Regions from separate parts of the Streptomyces sp. NPDC093064 genome, predicted to be linked through region 2. Evidence: riboswitches for the same ligand, from Rfam matches in the RefSeq annotation. Region 2 holds a riboswitch; each other region holds the start of a gene.
The links. A riboswitch is a leader RNA that binds a small molecule or an ion and turns the genes downstream of it on or off. The one in region 2 is predicted to bind cyclic di-AMP.
Positions count from the first base shown of each region.

Region 1: another riboswitch for cyclic di-AMP. It lies ahead of ACIQFZ_RS12110 (NlpC/P60 family protein); the one in region 2 lies ahead of ACIQFZ_RS18365 (transglycosylase SLT domain-containing protein).
Region 3: another riboswitch for cyclic di-AMP. It lies ahead of ACIQFZ_RS31415 (M23 family metallopeptidase); the one in region 2 lies ahead of ACIQFZ_RS18365 (transglycosylase SLT domain-containing protein).
Region 4: another riboswitch for cyclic di-AMP. It lies ahead of ACIQFZ_RS29760 (NlpC/P60 family protein); the one in region 2 lies ahead of ACIQFZ_RS18365 (transglycosylase SLT domain-containing protein).

Region 1 covers NZ_JBIVPK010000007.1:275,467-279,433, reverse strand. Annotated here, with positions in the region: gene ACIQFZ_RS12115 (hypothetical protein) at 1-346, shown strand, start outside; gene ACIQFZ_RS12110 (NlpC/P60 family protein) at 582-1,847, opposite strand; cyclic di-AMP (ydaO/yuaA leader) riboswitch at 1,855-2,035, opposite strand; gene ACIQFZ_RS12105 (bifunctional [glutamine synthetase] adenylyltransferase/[glutamine synthetase]-adenylyl-L-tyrosine phosphorylase) at 2,351-3,967, shown strand, end outside.
Region 2 covers NZ_JBIVPK010000013.1:151,967-155,933, reverse strand. Annotated here, with positions in the region: gene ACIQFZ_RS18375 (outer membrane lipoprotein carrier protein LolA) at 1-592, opposite strand, end outside; gene ACIQFZ_RS18370 (polyprenyl synthetase family protein) at 866-1,876, opposite strand; cyclic di-AMP (ydaO/yuaA leader) riboswitch at 2,360-2,546, shown strand; gene ACIQFZ_RS18365 (transglycosylase SLT domain-containing protein) at 2,552-3,037, shown strand; gene ACIQFZ_RS18360 (HAD family hydrolase) at 3,065-3,871, opposite strand.
Region 3 covers NZ_JBIVPK010000036.1:55,297-59,263, forward strand. Annotated here, with positions in the region: gene ACIQFZ_RS31405 (dihydrofolate reductase family protein) at 81-1,211, shown strand; tRNA gene ACIQFZ_RS31410 (tRNA-Met) at 1,311-1,384, shown strand; cyclic di-AMP (ydaO/yuaA leader) riboswitch at 1,614-1,770, shown strand; gene ACIQFZ_RS31415 (M23 family metallopeptidase) at 1,782-2,840, shown strand; gene ACIQFZ_RS31420 (aldo/keto reductase) at 2,978-3,922, shown strand; gene ACIQFZ_RS31425 (PrsW family intramembrane metalloprotease) at 3,941-3,967, opposite strand, start outside.
Region 4 covers NZ_JBIVPK010000032.1:16,875-20,841, forward strand. Annotated here, with positions in the region: gene ACIQFZ_RS29755 (SAM-dependent methyltransferase) at 1-336, shown strand, start outside; gene ACIQFZ_RS29760 (NlpC/P60 family protein) at 396-2,255, opposite strand; cyclic di-AMP (ydaO/yuaA leader) riboswitch at 2,264-2,438, opposite strand; gene ACIQFZ_RS29765 (response regulator transcription factor) at 2,666-3,412, shown strand; gene ACIQFZ_RS29770 (HAMP domain-containing sensor histidine kinase) at 3,415-3,967, shown strand, end outside.

The DNA.
Region 1 (3,967 bases), on a different contig from region 2:
GCAGTACTCCGACGACAACCCCGAAGGACTGTCCCTTTGGAGCACGGCCATCGCCTTGGCCCTGTTCGCCATCGGCCTCTTCGCCGCCTATGCGGGAGGGCACGCGGTCGCGCGCGCTCCCCACTACGCCGCGACGGGGCTGCCCACACGCCTCGGAAAGCGCGGGATGCAGACGATCTTTGCCATGCCCTGCGCTGCTCTGGCCGGAATATCCGGCATATGGACCGGTCCCGTCGGGGTGATCGTCTTGTGGTCGGCCCTGGTCGGACTGCTTCTCGTGGCGACCCGACGCCTCGACACGCCGAACCGGGGCCGTGGCCGGCACGCGGGCACGCACACGGGGTGACGGCACGGCGCGATGGCAATCCTTCGAACCGAGAAGCGTCTGCCGGTGCTGTAGGCGCAGGTCGGGGCTGGCTTTCCTGAGCTGCTCACCGTGGCCGACATCTTCATCGCGGTGCCCTGGACCTGAGTGGCGCCGCCCCCTGAAAGGGCCCGCACCCCCCGGTGCGGGCCCTTTCATGTCCGGTGCCGGTGCCGGTGCCGGTGCCGGTGCCGGCACCGGGTGTCCGGCGCGCGCGTTACGCGGGACGGACGACGCTGTGGATCGGCATGTAGTAGATCGACTCCTCGCGGACGTTCGCGCCCGAGTGCGGCGCGTGGATCATCATGCCGTTGCCGATGTAGATCCCGACGTGGCTGATGTCGTCGTAGAAGAAGACCAGGTCGCCGGGCTTGGCCGCGGAGACGGAGACGGTCGTGCCGGCCTTCACCTGGTCCCAGGTGGTGCGCGGCAGCGAGATCCCGGCGGACTTCCAGGAGGCCTGCGTGAGCCCGGAGCAGTCGTACGAACCGGGGCCGGACGCGCCCCACACGTACGGCTTGCCGATCTGGGCCCGCGCGAAGTCGATGACCTTGGCGGCCTGGGCGGCATAGCCGGTGCTCGATCCGGCATCCGTGCTCGTGCCCCCGCCCGTACCCGTACCCGAGCCCGTGCTCGATCCGGAGCTCGTGCTCGATCCGGAGCTTGTGCCCGCTCCCGTGCTCGTGCCCGTTCCGCTGCTCGCCTTCGCCTTGGCGCTCTGAGCCGCCTGCTCCTCCTTGAGCTTCTGCGCGGCCGCCGCCGCCTCCGCCGCCGCCTGCCGGCGGGCCAGCTCCGCGGCCTTCTGCCGGGCGATCTCCTGCTTCTTCTTCTCGATCGCCGCCAGCCGCGCCTTCTCCTCGGCGGTCAGCGTCGACAGCAGATGGCGCGCCTCGCTGAGCTTCGTCTGGACGTCGAGCTTGCTGGTCCTCAGATCGTCCTGCGAGGTGGTCAGCGACTCCAGGATCTTCGTCGCCTCGGTGCGCTTCTTCGTCGTCGCGAGCTGCGCGGTCTGGTAGTCGTCGACGGCCTTCTTCTGCCGCTCGGTGAGCTGGCTCATCAGATGGTCCTGGTCGAAGTACTGCTGGGGATCCTTCGCGAGCAGCAGCGTCGCGGTGCCGGACATCCCGCCCGTGCGGTACTGGGCGGCGGCGAACATGCCGAGCTCGCGCCGCGCCTCGTTCAGCTTCTCGGTGCGCTTCGCCACGTCGTCGAGGAGGCCGTTCACGCGTGTGCGCTGCGTGGCGGTCTTCTCCTTGGCCGCGTTGTACTTCTCGGTGGCCACTCCGGCCTGGTGGTACAGGTCGTCGACTTTCTTCTGCACCTCTTCGAGGCTGGGTTTCTGGGGTTGCGCGGGCGCGGCGTTCGCCGTCTGGGACAGCAGTGCCACGGAGGTGAGGGCCGCGGTCGTCAGACCGAGGGCCGGGGACGTGCGCAGTCCGGCGATCCGGGTGGCCGTGGTCCGGGCTTTGCGGTGCGACGCCAAGAGTGGCGCCTCCTTCCATGGACCGCCTACCGGGTTAGCTGTCGGGTTCGGGCGGGTGGTCGGAAGGGCTGCCCTACCGTCCCGTACGCGCGGTGGGGGACGCGTGAACGGGACCGATTCACCCCAGGGATGAGTGGGTCCCCGGCTCCGGCTGCCGTGAGGCGCACCGGACTCGGCGCAGGCCACCCGTCCCGGCGTTGTTCGCCGGCGGGGGTACGGGGTGCCCGCCGGGCACGCTAGCCAACGCTTGTGACTGCTGTGAAGGTTGGTGCGTGATATGTCCGCTACGTATTCGTGACTTTCACGGTACGCATACGGATGGCTGCACTCCGATGCCCTCGGGGCGTCCGGACCGTACGTCCTGTGGGCGGCGGGTATCCCCGTTTCCCGGGCCTCCCCGACGACCTCCGACCGGCGCGGAAAGCGGGACCGCCGTCAGGGCTCAGGACCGGGACTCCGGATAGGCTCTGGCCAGGACGGGCTTGATCCGACGGGAGGCCGGGATGACGGCGCCGGGGCGCAGGAGCAGTACCTTCACGCGGCTGCTGCGGCACGGCTTCATCCATGCCTCGGACGCCGAGCGGCTGCTGGACGGGCCGGACCTCGCGCCGCTGAGGGACGATCCGGTGCTGCTGGAGGCGCTGGGCGCCACCGCCGACCCGGATCTCGCGCTGGGCGGGCTGGTCCGGCTGCTGGAGGCGCAGCCGGAGTCCAAGGCCCGCCGCGAGCTGCTCGACACGCTGATAGCGGCCAAACCGCTGCGCGACCGGCTGCTCGGCGTGCTCGGCGCCTCCACCGCGCTCGGCGACCACCTCGCCCGGCACGCAGGCGACTGGCGGGCGCTGGTCACCTACGAGCCGCGCGACCTGCACCCGGGCGTGGAGGAGTTCGAGCACGGGCTCGCCGAGGCCGGCGATCCGGTCGCGCTCCGCGTCGCCTACCGGCGCTGCCTGCTGTCCATCGCCGCCCGCGACGTGTGCGGCACCACGGATGTCGCCGAGACCGCCGCCGAGCTCGCCGACCTCGCCACCGCGACCCTGCGCGCCGCGCTCCGGCTCGCGCGGGCCGCCGCGCCCGCGGACGACGCGCTGTGCCGGCTCGCGGTGATCGCGATGGGCAAGTGCGGCGGTCACGAACTCAACTACGTCTCCGACGTCGACGTGATCTTCGTCGGCGAGGCCGCGGACGGCGCCGACGAGGTCAAGGCCCTGCGCGCCGCGACCGCGCTCGCCTCGCACATGATGCGGATCTGCTCCGAGACGACCGTGGAGGGCTCGATCTGGCCGGTCGACGCCAACCTGCGGCCCGAGGGCCGCAACGGGCCGCTGGTGCGCACCCTCAGCAGCCATGTCGCCTACTACCAGCGATGGGCCAAGACCTGGGAGTTCCAGGCGCTGCTCAAGGCCCGCCCGGTGGCCGGCGACCTGGAACTGGGCGGCCAGTACATCGCCGCGCTCGGCCCGCTGGTCTGGCAGGCCGCCGAGCGCGAGAACTTCGTCGCAGACGTGCAGAAGATGCGCCGCCGTGTGGTCGAGACCATCCCCGTGGCCGAGGTCGAGCGCGAGCTGAAACTCGGGCCGGGCGGCCTGCGCGACGTCGAATTCGCCGTGCAGCTCCTTCAGTTGGTGCACGGGCGGACCGACCCGTCGCTGCGCAGCGGCTCCACCCTGGACGCGTTGCAGGCACTGGCCGCCGGAGGGTACGTAGGCCGTGTGGACGCCGTGCAACTCGACGACGCCTACCGGTTCCTGCGTTCCCTGGAGCACCGCATCCAGCTGTTCCGGCTGCGGCGCACCCACCTCGTCCCCGAGGACGAGGCCGATCTGCGCCGGCTCGGACGGTCGCTCGGCCTGCGCAGCGACCCGATCACCGAGCTGACCCGGGAGTGGAAACGGCACACCAGCGTCGTACGCCGGCTGCACGAGAAGCTGTTCTACCGGCCGTTGCTCGACGCGGTTGCCCAACTCGCTCCCGGCGAGGCCCGGTTGAGGCCGGAGGCCGCGCGGGAGCGGCTGGTCGCGCTCGGGTACGCCGACCCGGCCGCCGCGCTGCGGCATCTGGAGGCGCTGGCCTCCGGCGTCACCAGGAAGGCGGCCATCCAGCGGACCCTGCTGCCCGTG
Region 2 (3,967 bases):
TCACCGAGGTCGTGTCGTCGACCGACTTCAGGGCCTCGTCGGCGAAGTCCTTGGGCGTGGCGGGGACCTCGTCCCGGTGCTTCTTGCCGCCGTCGGCCGCGGTGCCGTGGAAGACCTCGTTCGACTTGCTGTCGTAGCCCCAGACGTCCTTGCCGTTGTGGATGAGGCTGTACTCGGCGGCGCTCTCGATCAGCGAGACCTTCTGCCGGTCCTCGCCGTCGGCGGCGACGCGGAGGGTGTGCGTTCCGGAGGCCAGCTCGGGCAGCTTTGACGTCGGGTCGGCCGACGAACCGTCACCACCCCTGGCTGCGCCGGAGGCCAGGCCGCTCTCCAGGCCGCCGAGGTTCGGCAGACCCAGGTCGGTGCTGACCTTGACCGTGCCGGACAACTGCTGGACGTCCGACTTGGCGATTTTCTCGATGAGTTGCTGTGCGGTGATCTTCGGCAGGTTGGGGTCGCCGGACGCGGCGAGTGCGGGGACGAGCCCGATGGTCGCCGCCGCCACCCCCACCACCGTGACCGGGACGACGTAGCGCGCGGCCTTGCGGCGCCCCGTGCGCAGGTCGTCGGCTTCGGATTCGTTCGGTGCCATGTGTGCCCTACCTCCGTCATCGGCGGCGGCTGTCCTTCTGCACTGGGGTGTAACCCTCAGCCGCCATTCTCACCCAGATCGGTGAGGAGTGGTGTGGTCCGTTGTTTCCATCTGACCAAATCGGCGGGGCGGAGGCGTCAGACCCCGGAGCCAACTCCGTGTACGCCTGCGGTATGACACGCAAAGGGCGACGCCTCCCCCACCCCGTAGGGGTAGATGTGGAGAGCGCCGCCCGGAGGGGGCGTCCTGCGAGGTCGCGGGACCGGACGGGCGTCAGCCGGCCCGGTGCACCACCGCGTCGCACAGCTGAAGCAGTGCGGCCTTCGCCTCGCACTCCCGCAACGGCGCCAGCGCGGCCCGCGCCTCCTCGGCGTAGCGCACGGTGTCCCGGCGGGCCTGCTCCAGCGCCGGGTGCGCCCGCAGCGCAGCCAGCGCCTCCGCGTGCCGCGCGTCGTCGCTGAGGTCGGAGTCCAGCAGCTCACACAGGGCGATGTCCTCGGCCAGCCCCAGCCGGGCCGCACGCTCGCGCAGCCGCAGCACCGGCAGTGTGGCGATGCCCTCGCGCAGATCGGTGCCGGGCGTCTTGCCCGACTCGTGCGAGTCGGAGGCGATGTCCAGGACGTCGTCCGCCAGCTGGAAGGCGACGCCCAGCCGCTCGCCGTACTGCGTCAGCACGTCCACGACCGTCTCGTCGGCGCCGGACATCATCGCGCCGAACCGGCACGACACCGCCACCAGCGAGCCGGTCTTGCCGCCCAGCACGTCCAGGTAGTGGTCGACCGGGTCCCGGCCGTCCTGCGGACCCGCCGTCTCCAGGATCTGCCCGGTGACCAGCCGCTCGAACGCCACGGCCTGCACCCGCACGGCCTCCGGGCCGAGGTCGGCGAGGATCTGCGAGGCGCGGGCGAAGAGGAAGTCGCCGGTCAGGACCGCGACCGAGTTGCCCCAGCGGGTGTTGGCGCTGGCCACCCCGCGGCGCACGGCGGCCTCGTCCATCACGTCGTCGTGGTACAGCGTCGCCAGATGGGTCAGCTCCACCACCACGGCCGAGGGCACGATCCCCGGCGCGTACGGATCCCCGAACTGGGACGCGAGCATCACGAGCAGGGGCCGGAACCGCTTCCCGCCCGCCCTGACGAGATGCTGGGCGGCGCCCGTGATGAACGGGACCTCGCTCTTGGTGGCTTCGAGCAGCCCTTCCTCGACACCCGCCAATCCGGCCTGGACATCGGCTTCGAGAGCCTGGTCCCGCACGGTCAGCCCGAATGGCCCGACGACGGTCACGAGGGGTCTCCTGTCTGCTGGTGTCTGCTGGGGATTACACGGTTTGTCGATAGGTCGCTGCCCTCACTCAAGTCAGCGTATCCGGTCACGTTTCGATCACCGATATCGCCCACCTATACGGGCCAGGCCACTTCACCCGACGTGACCACCATCACGCGTCAGCCACACGGCCCACACGCACTCACGCGTGAAGTCCGATTCACCCCTATTAGGGTTTCAATTCTCTTTAGTGGTAATTGCCCTTCGGTCGCCCGAGCCGTGACTTGGAACACACTCCCCCCGTCCGCGCCATCTCTCGCACTCCTTCACATTCCCTTTACAGCAAGCCGAGTTGAACCTTGGCAAGTGCAAAGGATCAAGCACCACATACACCCCAGACCAAGGTCAAACAGGACGAGTGTGATTCCGGCACTTGTTCGGGACATGTGCTCTCGCATACGTTCCCGGCACCAACGGGCGGACGCCGAATCCTGCCGCCGCCCGTAATCCCAACGACCGAATGACCCACGGCAGGAGCGGGGGACCCAGGTAAGTTCGCCGGGCCGGGTGTCGTACGTACCGCGTACGCCGCACCGGAACGGCTCGGGGTGAAGCCGTGCCCTTCAGGGCGCGGCCGGGCACCTCCCAGCCCGAACCCGACAGCTCACCTCGCAGGCGACGGAGAGGAATTCCCCCATGCCTGCAAACGGTCAGCGCCGCTCTACCCGCACCGCCCGCCTCATCCGCACCCTCGCCGTCACCGGCACGGGCGCAGCCGTCCTCGCCGTGCCGCTGCTCGGTGCCACGACCGCGTCCGCGGCGACCCCGGCCACCGTCCGGACGGCCGCGAGCTTCGGCTACTCGAACAACCTCGACGGCTGGATCCGGGCCTCCCTGGCGGTCATGGCACAGAAGGGCATCCCGGGCTCCTACAACGGGATCCACCGCAACATCATCCGCGAGTCCTCCGGCAACCCGCGTGCCATCAACCTCTGGGACTCCAACGCCAGGAAGGGCATCCCGTCCAAGGGTCTGCTCCAGGTCATCGACCCGACCTTCCGGGCCTACCACGTGAACGGCACGTCCTGGGACATCTACGACCCGATCGCCAACATCACGGCCGCCTGCAACTACGCGGCCAAGCGGTACGGGTCCATCGACAACGTCTTCGGCGCGTACTGACCGGACCGTAGCCGGACCACGCACCGGCTAGACAAACAGTCGTTCGAGGACGACGGCGATGCCGTCGTCCTCGTTCGACATCGTGACCTCGTCGGCCACCGCCTTGAGTTCGGGGTGGGCGTTGGCCATGGCGACCCCCCGGGCGGCCCACTGGAACATCGGGATGTCGTTCGGCATGTCGCCGAAGGCGAGGGCGCTCTCGCGGCCCAGTCCCAGGTGTTCGGCGGCCAGTGCCAGCCCGGTCGCCTTGGTGATGCCGCACGGCTGGAGTTCAACGGTCCCGGGGCCCGACATGGTGACCGTGGCGAGGGAACCCACCGCGCCGCGGGCCGCCGCCGCCAGCTCGTCGTCGGACAGCACCGGGTGACGCAGCAGCACCTTGCTGATGGGCGCGCGCCACAGGTCGTCGCGCCGTTCGACCCGTACGGCGGGCAGCGCCGGGTGCGGCATGAGATACCCCGGCTCGACGAGCGTGAGCCCCTCGACCCCGTCCTGGTCGACCGCGGCGTGCACCTCCCCCACCTCGGCCTCGATCTTGCCGAGCGCGGTCTCGGCCTGCTCCCGGTCCAGGGTGACCGACCACAGCAGGCGGTCGCTGCCTGCGTCGTAGAGCTGGGCGCCCTGACCGCACACCGCGAGCCCCGTGGTGCCGAGGACGTCGAGCAGTTCCCGCACCCTCGGTGCCGGCCGTCCGGTCACCACGAGGTGCCGGGCACCTGCGGCCGCCGCCCCCGCGAGCGCGGCGAGGGACCGTTCGGACACGGTGTGGTCGCCGCGCAGCAGCGTTCCGTCCAGGTCAGTGGCGATGAGGGCATATGCGAGGGCGGCCATGATCAGAGAATACGGATGCCGCGGCCCGCCGACTCGACCGGAACCGGACGACCGCGACGGCCACCGGGCTCCCGGCTCCCCTCTCCTCAACTCCCTTAC
Region 3 (3,967 bases), on a different contig from region 2:
GCGCCACGGTGGGGCCCCGCTCGCGATCGGCGGGGTCGGTCACACTGGGAGCCAGTCCGCCGCCGAGAGAGAGGGCGTCGATGCCCCACCCGTACGTCCTGCTGTCCGCCGCCGTCTCGCTCGACGGCTACCTGGACGACACCGGCCCCGAGCGCCTGCTGCTCTCCAGCCCCGCCGACTTCGACCGGGTCGACGAGGTACGGGCGTCGGCCGACGCGATCCTGATCGGCGCCGGCACCCTGCGGGCCGACAACCCGCGGCTGCTGCTGAACTCGCCGCAGCGGCGGGCCGCACGCCGCGCCGCCGGGAAGCCGGAGTACCCGCTGAAGGTCGCGGTCAGCGCCTCCGGCGAGCTGGATCCCGGGGCGCCCTTCTGGCACACCGGCGGCGAGAAGATCCTCTACACGACCGACGAGGGCGCGCTGCGGCTGCGGCGTACGGGCCTGGCCGCCGACGTGGTGCCGCTGGGCGCCGAACTCGGCTGGCCCCGGCTCCTCGAGCACCTGCACGACGAACGCGGGGTGCGCCGGCTCATGGTCGAGGGCGGCGGGACCGTCCACACGCAGCTGCTCCAGCAGCAGCTCGCGGACGAGGTGCAGCTCGTGCTCGCCCCCCTGTTCGTGGGGGACGCGGACGCGCCCCGGCTGTTCGGGCCCGGGACCTACCAGGGCGGGCGGCTGCGGCTGGTGGAGACGCGGACCATCGAGGACGTCGTCCTCGTGCGCTACGAGCCCACCGCTCCCGGCACCGCCGGCCGCGCCGTGCCCGCGGACCGGCACTGGCTCCGGCTCGCCTGCGAACTGGCGGCCCAGTGCCCGCCGTCCCGGACCGCGTTCAGCGTGGGCGCCGTGGTGGTTGCCGCCGACGGGACCGAACTCGCCCGCGGGTACTCGCGGGAGGGCGGCGACCCGGTCGTGCACGCGGAGGAGGCGGCGCTGGCCAAGGTCGACCCGGCGGATCCGCGGCTGCCGGACGCCACGGTGTACAGCAGCCTGGAGCCGTGCGCCCGCCGCGCCTCCCGGCCGCGTCCGTGCGCCCGGCTGATTCTGGACGCCGGGGTGCGACGGGTGGTGACCGCGTGGCGGGAGCCGGACACGTTCGTCGAGGGCGCCGACGGGACCGGGGTGCTGGCGGCCGGTGGCGCGGACGCCGTCGTGGTGCCGGAGTTCGAGGAGCCGGCCAGGGAACCGAACCGGCATCTGCTCGGCTGAGCGTGACCTCGTCGCACGGCCGGGAACCGTGTGACGAACAGTGGCAGGTGAGGTGGGTGCGAGCAGTCCTCCGGATGACATATACTGGTGTCACAACGACGCGGGGTGGAGCAGCTCGGTAGCTCGCTGGGCTCATAACCCAGAGGTCGCAGGTTCAAATCCTGTCCCCGCTACTGAAGGCTCAGGGCCGGAATCCAATCAATGGATTCCGGCCCTGAGTGTTTCGCGGACACATGGCTCTCCCCGAGGTGCGGTCAACTCGCCCGGTTTTCGGTGGTCATGGACCGTAAGGTCGGGCCGGAAGGTTTAGTGATCAAGCCGAACGGCTTGGAATCCGGGCCCCGAGTCTATTAACGTTCGATAACGCAGCACGGTCGTCCCAGCCGTCACAAGAGGCGGCTCCGTGCGCGCACGCCGAATCCCGCAAGGGAACCGGGGAACCACCAACTTGGGGTGAATCGAGCGTAACCGCCGTGTACGTACGGCTTGTTTACGCGCGTAGGAGACCTTCCCGCTCCGAACCCGTCAGCTAACCCGGTAGGCGAGACGGAAGGAAAGGAGTACGCCTTCGTGGCGTCCAACCCGCCTGCCCCGGAAGCCCCGTTCGCGCCGAGCCGGCAGCACGGAGAGACCTTCGGCTACGACAGCCGCCGCGCCGACGAGGGCCCCTGGGAGGAGTGGAACCCCACCGCGGAGTCCATCCGTCCCGTGCGCGGCCGGCACCGCGTCGCCAAGCAGCGCGGCGGCGGACTCGCCCGCAGCTCCACCGTTCTCGGTGTCGGCGTCATCGCCGCCGTCGGCGCGGGCGGCATGGCGAGCGCCAACAGCGGCAAGCCGCCGGTGTCCATCTCGCTGCCCGACCTGCCCTCCGTGGGCTCCCTGTTCGAGGACTCGTCCGACGCTGCCCCCGAGGGCTCGTCGACCGCGCTCAGCGGCGTCGGCGTGACCGCCGCCGAGGCCGAGCACGGCACCTCGGACGCCGGCGAGGTGCTGCGCAACCGGATCATGGCGCAGGCCGAGCAGCAGCAGGTCCAGATCGAGGCCAAGGCCCAGGCGGACGCCGAGGCCGCCGCCGCCAAGAAGGCCGCCGAGGAGGCGGCGAAGGCGCGGGAGACGGCCCAGGCCAAGGCCGCCGCCGAGAAGAAGAAGGCGGAGGAGGAGGCCAAGCGGAAGGCCGAGGAGGCCGCCAGGAAGGCCGAGGAGGCCCGGCTGGCCGAGCTGGCCAGGCAGTACGCGCTGCCCACCTCCTCGTACACGCTCACCTCCACCTTCGGCCAGGCCGGCTCCATGTGGTCCTCCGGCTACCACACCGGCCTCGACTTCGCCGCGCCCACGGGCACCCTGCTCAAGGCGATCCACACCGGCACCATCACCGAGGCCGGCTGGGCCGGCTCCTACGGCTACCGCACGATCCTCACCCTCGAGGACGGCACCGAGCTGTGGTTCTGCCACCAGTCGTCGATCAACGTCAGCGCCGGCCAGAAGGTCAGCACGGGCGAAGTGATCGGCCGCGTGGGCGCCACCGGCAACGTCACCGGGCCCCACCTCCACCTGGAGGTCCACCCGGGTGGCCAGTCCACCGGGATCGACCCGATGGCGTGGCTGCGCGGCAAGGGCCTCGCCCCCTGACGGACACGCCTCGCCGCTTGGCGTACGCGGACCGGTCTCACCCCTGACGAGCCCGTGAGACCGGTTTGCGCAACCTTTGCGGCCGGATGCGGCCCGGCCCGGAATGGGTCGCTCCGGCGCGGTTGTTGATGTTGGACATGACTTCTCTACGCAAACTGGGTTCGTCCGATCTCGAGGTCTTCCCGCTCGCCCTCGGTGGCAACGTCTTCGGCTGGACCGCCGACCAGGAGCAGTCCTTCGCCGTCCTCGACGCCTACACGGCCGCCGGAGGCAACTTCGTCGACAGCGCCGACTCCTACTCCGCGTGGGTGGAGGGCAACCAGGGCGGCGAGTCCGAGACGATCATCGGCAAGTGGATCAAGGCGCGCGGCAACCGCTCCGACGTCGTCATCGCCACCAAGGTCAGCCAGCACCCCGACTACCAGGGCCTGAGCGCCGCCAACATCAAGGCCGCGGCCGACGCCTCCCTCAGGCGTCTGGGCACGGACCACATCGACCTGTACTACACGCACTTCGACCAGCCGGAAGTCCCCGTCGAGGAGATCATCGGCGCGCTCGACGAGCTGGTCAGGGCGGGCAAGGTGCGGCACATCGCCGCCTCGAACATCTCCGCCGAGCGCCTCCAGGAGTCCCTGGACTTCTCCGACCGCGAGGGCCTGGCCCGCTACGTGGCGCTCCAGCCGCACTACAACCTGGTCTCGCGCGACACCTACGAAGGCGGGCTGGAGAACGTCGCCGAGCGGTCCGGCCTGGCCGCCGTCCCGTACTACGCGCTCGCCTCCGGCTTCCTGACCGGCAAGTACCGGCCCGGTACGACGGTGGACAGCGCGCGGGCGCAGGGCGCGGCCAGGCACCTCGAGACCGAGCGCGGCCAGAAGGTCCTCACGGCCCTTGACGACGTGGCCCGCGCCCATGACGCCGAGGTCGCCACGGTGGCCCTGGCCTGGCTCGCCGCGCAGCCGACGGTGACCGCCCCGATCGCCTCGGCGCGGACGGTGGACCAGCTCCCGGCGCTGCTGGGGGTCGCGGAGTTGCGGCTGACGGAGGAGGAGCTCGGGAAGCTGACGCGGGCGTCGGCGTAACTCCCGTCCCCGGGGCCGCTACGGCTGTGTCCGGTACGGGTTGTA
Region 4 (3,967 bases), on a different contig from region 2:
ATCCTGCACTTCGTCACACCGCAGGAGGACCCGGGCGGCATCGTGGCCGCCTTCCGGGACGCGCTGCCCGCGGACGGCTGGCTGGCCCTGACCCACGCCACGGACGAGGACCGCCCGGACACGGCCGCGGCCGTCGGGCAGTTGTACCGCGACCGGGCCACCTCGCCGGTCACGGCACGCTCCCACGACGAGATCAAGTCCCTCTTCGACGGCTTCGACCTGGCGGAGCCGGGGCTGGTCTACGTCCCGCTGTGGCGCCCGGACCGGGACGAGGAGATCCCGGAGGACCCGTCCCAGTTCTGGGTGTACGCCGGAGTGGGCCGCAAGGACGCGTGAACGGCGGGTGGGGAGGCTCCGGCTCCCCGGACCTCCCCACCCGTGGCGGCCGTGACGGCTCAGGCCGGCCGTATCGCGCTGTGGATGGCCCGCGGGCCCGCGAAGAAGATCGACTCCTCGCGTATCGAAGCGCCCGGACTCGGGGCGTGGACCATGGTGCCGTTGCCCGCGTACAGGCCCACGTGGCTGACCTCGCCGTAGAAGAAGATCAGGTCCCCCGGCTCCAGTTCGGCGAGCTGGACCGCCGCGCCGGAGCCGACTTGTTCGTGGGTGGTACGGGGCAGGGCCACCCCGGCGGCCCGCCAGGCGGCCTGGGTGAGACTCGAGCAGTCGTAGGAGCCCGGACCGGTGGCTCCCCACACGCACGGCTTGCCGATCTGGGCGCGGGCGAAGGCCAGCGCCTTGGCGGCCTTCCGCTCGTAGGCCGAGACCGGGCTGTCGCCGACGCCGACGCTGGGTCCGGCAGCGGGTTCGGGGCCGGTGGCGGCTCCGGCCTCGCCCGCCGCTCCCGGGCCGCCGGCCTGGCTGGCGTCGAAGAGCGAGTTGCCGTCCAGCGGCGGGGTCGTGTCGAACAGTCCCGTGGCGTGCTGCTGCCACTGGGCCGCCTCCGGCTGAGGCGCGGGCCGGGGCTCCTCGGCCGGGCGCGCCCCCACGACGGCGGGCGGCGGCGCGCTCTGTTGCGCGGCGTGCCGGGACAGCATCTCGCCGGCCCGGGCGAGCTTGTTCCGCGTCCGCTCCTTGGCAGGCCGCTGCTCCGCGGCCTGCCGGTGGCGTGCGACCGGGGCACCCGCCCCGCCGACCGCCTCACGCCCCGCCTCGGCCACGCCCACAAACCCCGCGACGGTGCCCGCGTCCGGGGTCGCAGCGCTCGGGCTTCCGGTGCTGAGCACCTCCATGGCCCCAGTGGCCGACGCCTCCAAGGCCCCGGCGGATAGCGCCTCCATGGTGCTGGTGGGTGGCGCCTGCATGATGTCGGCGGGCAGTACTTCCATGCTGCCGGTGGGCGGTGCCTGCATAGTGCCGATGGGCGGCGGCTGCATGATGCCGACGGGGAGTACTCCCATGGTGCCGGTGGACGGCGCTTCCATGGTTCCCGCCGGGAGCGCCCCTGTGGTCCTGTTCGGCAGCGAGTCCATGGTGCCGGTGGGCGGGGGCTGCATGGTCCTGTTGGGCAACACTCCCATGCTGCCGGTGGGCGGTGCCTGCGTGATGTCGGCGGGGAGGACTCCCATGGTGCCCGTGGGCGGCTGCATGGTCTTGGTGGGCAGTACTTCCATGCTGCCGGTTGATGGCGCCTGCATGACGTCGGCGGGGAGGACTCCCATGCTGCCGGTGGGCGGCGGCTGCATGGTCCTGCTGGGCAGTACTTCCATGGTGCCGGTGGGCGCCGGTCCCGCCGTCCCGGTGGCCGGCGGTTCCATGGAGCGGGCGGTCAGCTCCGCCACGGGGGAGGCGGCCGCGGTGCGTGCGGGGGGCGACTCCGGTGGGGCGGTGTCCCGGACCGCCGCCGGCAGTTCGGGTACCGGGCCCACCGGGCCGGCGGTCAGCTCCGGCCGAGGCGCCCTGCCCGCCTCGAGGCCCAGTCCCTCGCGGACATCCGCCGGACGCCTACTCGGCGCGGTGGCAGGGGAGTTGGCCGGGTTGGGCATACGGTCCGGCGGCAGGACCGCGGGCATGGTCGGACCCAACTGGGCGCGCCCCACGTCGAACCACTTCCTGGCCACCCGGTCGAGCGCCGGATCGGATCCCCCGGAACCGCTCCAGGCAGCCGAACCGCGCCGCGTACGTGCGCTCTTGCTCATCGCGCGGGTGGCGTTGAAATTCCCCGTGGCGTTCTCCGCCTGGTCGTAGAGACTGCTGATCCGCTGCTGGACCTCGGCGCGGCTGGGCCTGTCGTCGCTCGGTCGTTCCCGCGTCAAGAAAGACGCACTCCTCCCATGGGCCGCCTACCGGTTCTGCTCTCGGCATCGGGCGGACGTTCTGTGGAAGGCGTGCCCTACGGCCCTTGTCCGGACGGACAGTTGAGCCGCTTCACCCCGAGGTTGGTCGGTTCCCCGGCTCCGGCCGCTGTGGGGGCGTACCGGACTCGGCGGAGGTCGCACGATCCGGCGCGACTCGCCGGAGGCAATCGTGCGGCCTGTTCGTCAACTTAGCGAACATGTGTGCCTGGTGTGAAGATTGAAGCGTGGAATGTCCGATACGTATTCGTGACCTTCCCGTGAGGTGCCTCACGCTCGTCCGGCCCGGATTCCTTACGGAATGCGGACGTCCGAGGGTGGGGAGGGCTTCGGGGCGGCGCGGGTGTGGGGGGTGGTGTCAGTCTGGAGGCATGCAGGAGTCGTACGAGCCCACGGGTGCCGGGTCCGGCGAGCGGCGGCCGGCCGAGGCGGCGCGGGTGCTGGTCGTCGAGGACGATGCCACGGTCGCCGAAGTCGTCTCCGGCTACCTGGGCCGCGCGGGCCATGTCGTCGACCGCGCCGGGGACGGGCCGACCGCGCTCGCCCGGGCCGCCGCCCACTGGCCGGACCTGGTCGTGCTCGACCTGATGCTGCCGGGCATGGACGGCCTTGAGGTGTGCCGCCGGATGCGCGGGCGCGGTCCCGTGCCGGTCATCATGCTCACCGCCCGCGGCGACGAGGACGACCGCATCCTGGGTCTGGAGGTCGGCGCCGACGACTACGTCACCAAGCCGTTCAGCCCCCGCGAGCTCGTCCTGCGGGTGGAGTCGGTGCTGCGCCGCACCCGGCCCGCCACCGCGCCGCGGCCGCTCGCCGCGGCCGGACTCGCCGTGGACCCGGCCGGCCGCCGTGCCACCAAGGGCGGCACCGAACTCGCGCTCACGCTCCGCGAGTTCGACCTGCTCTCCTTCTTCCTGCGCCACCCCGGCACGGTGTTCAGCCGCGAGGACCTGATGCGCGAGGTGTGGGGATGGGACTTCGGCGACCTCTCCACGGTCACCGTCCATGTCCGGCGGCTGCGCGGCAAGGTCGAGGACGACCCGGCCCGGCCCCGCCTCATCCAGACCGTATGGGGCGTCGGCTACCGGTTCGACCCCACCGGGCACGAGGGGAGCTGACGGTGCGCGACACCCTGTACATCGCCCTGTACGCCTTCCTCGGCGCCGCCGTGGCGGGTCTGGTCGGCGCGGGCGCGCTGCGGCTGATCCGGCGGCGCTCGCTGACGGCCTCGCTCACCGTGGTCGCCGCCGTGGCGGTGGGCGCGATGCTCACCGGCACCCTGGCCGTGGCCCAGGCGATGTTCCTGTCCACGCACGACCTGTCCGTCGTCACCACCGTCGTGGCGATGGCGGCGGTGGTGTCCCTGGCCACCGCGCTGCTCCTGGGCCGCTGGGTCGTCGCCCGCAGCCGCGAGCTCGCCCGCGCGGCCCGCTCCCTCGGCGACGGCGGCGGCTTCGCCGCGCCCCACGGTCCGGCGACCGCCGAACTGGAGTCGCTGAGCCGCGAGTTGGCGACCACCAGTGCCCGGCTCGTCGAGTCCCGGGAACGTGAGCGCGCCCTGGAGACCTCCCGCCGGGAACTCGTCGCCTGGATCTCCCACGACCTGCGCACCCCGCTCGCCGGACTCCGCGCCATGTCCGAGGCGCTGGAGGACGGGGTGGCCGCCGATCCGG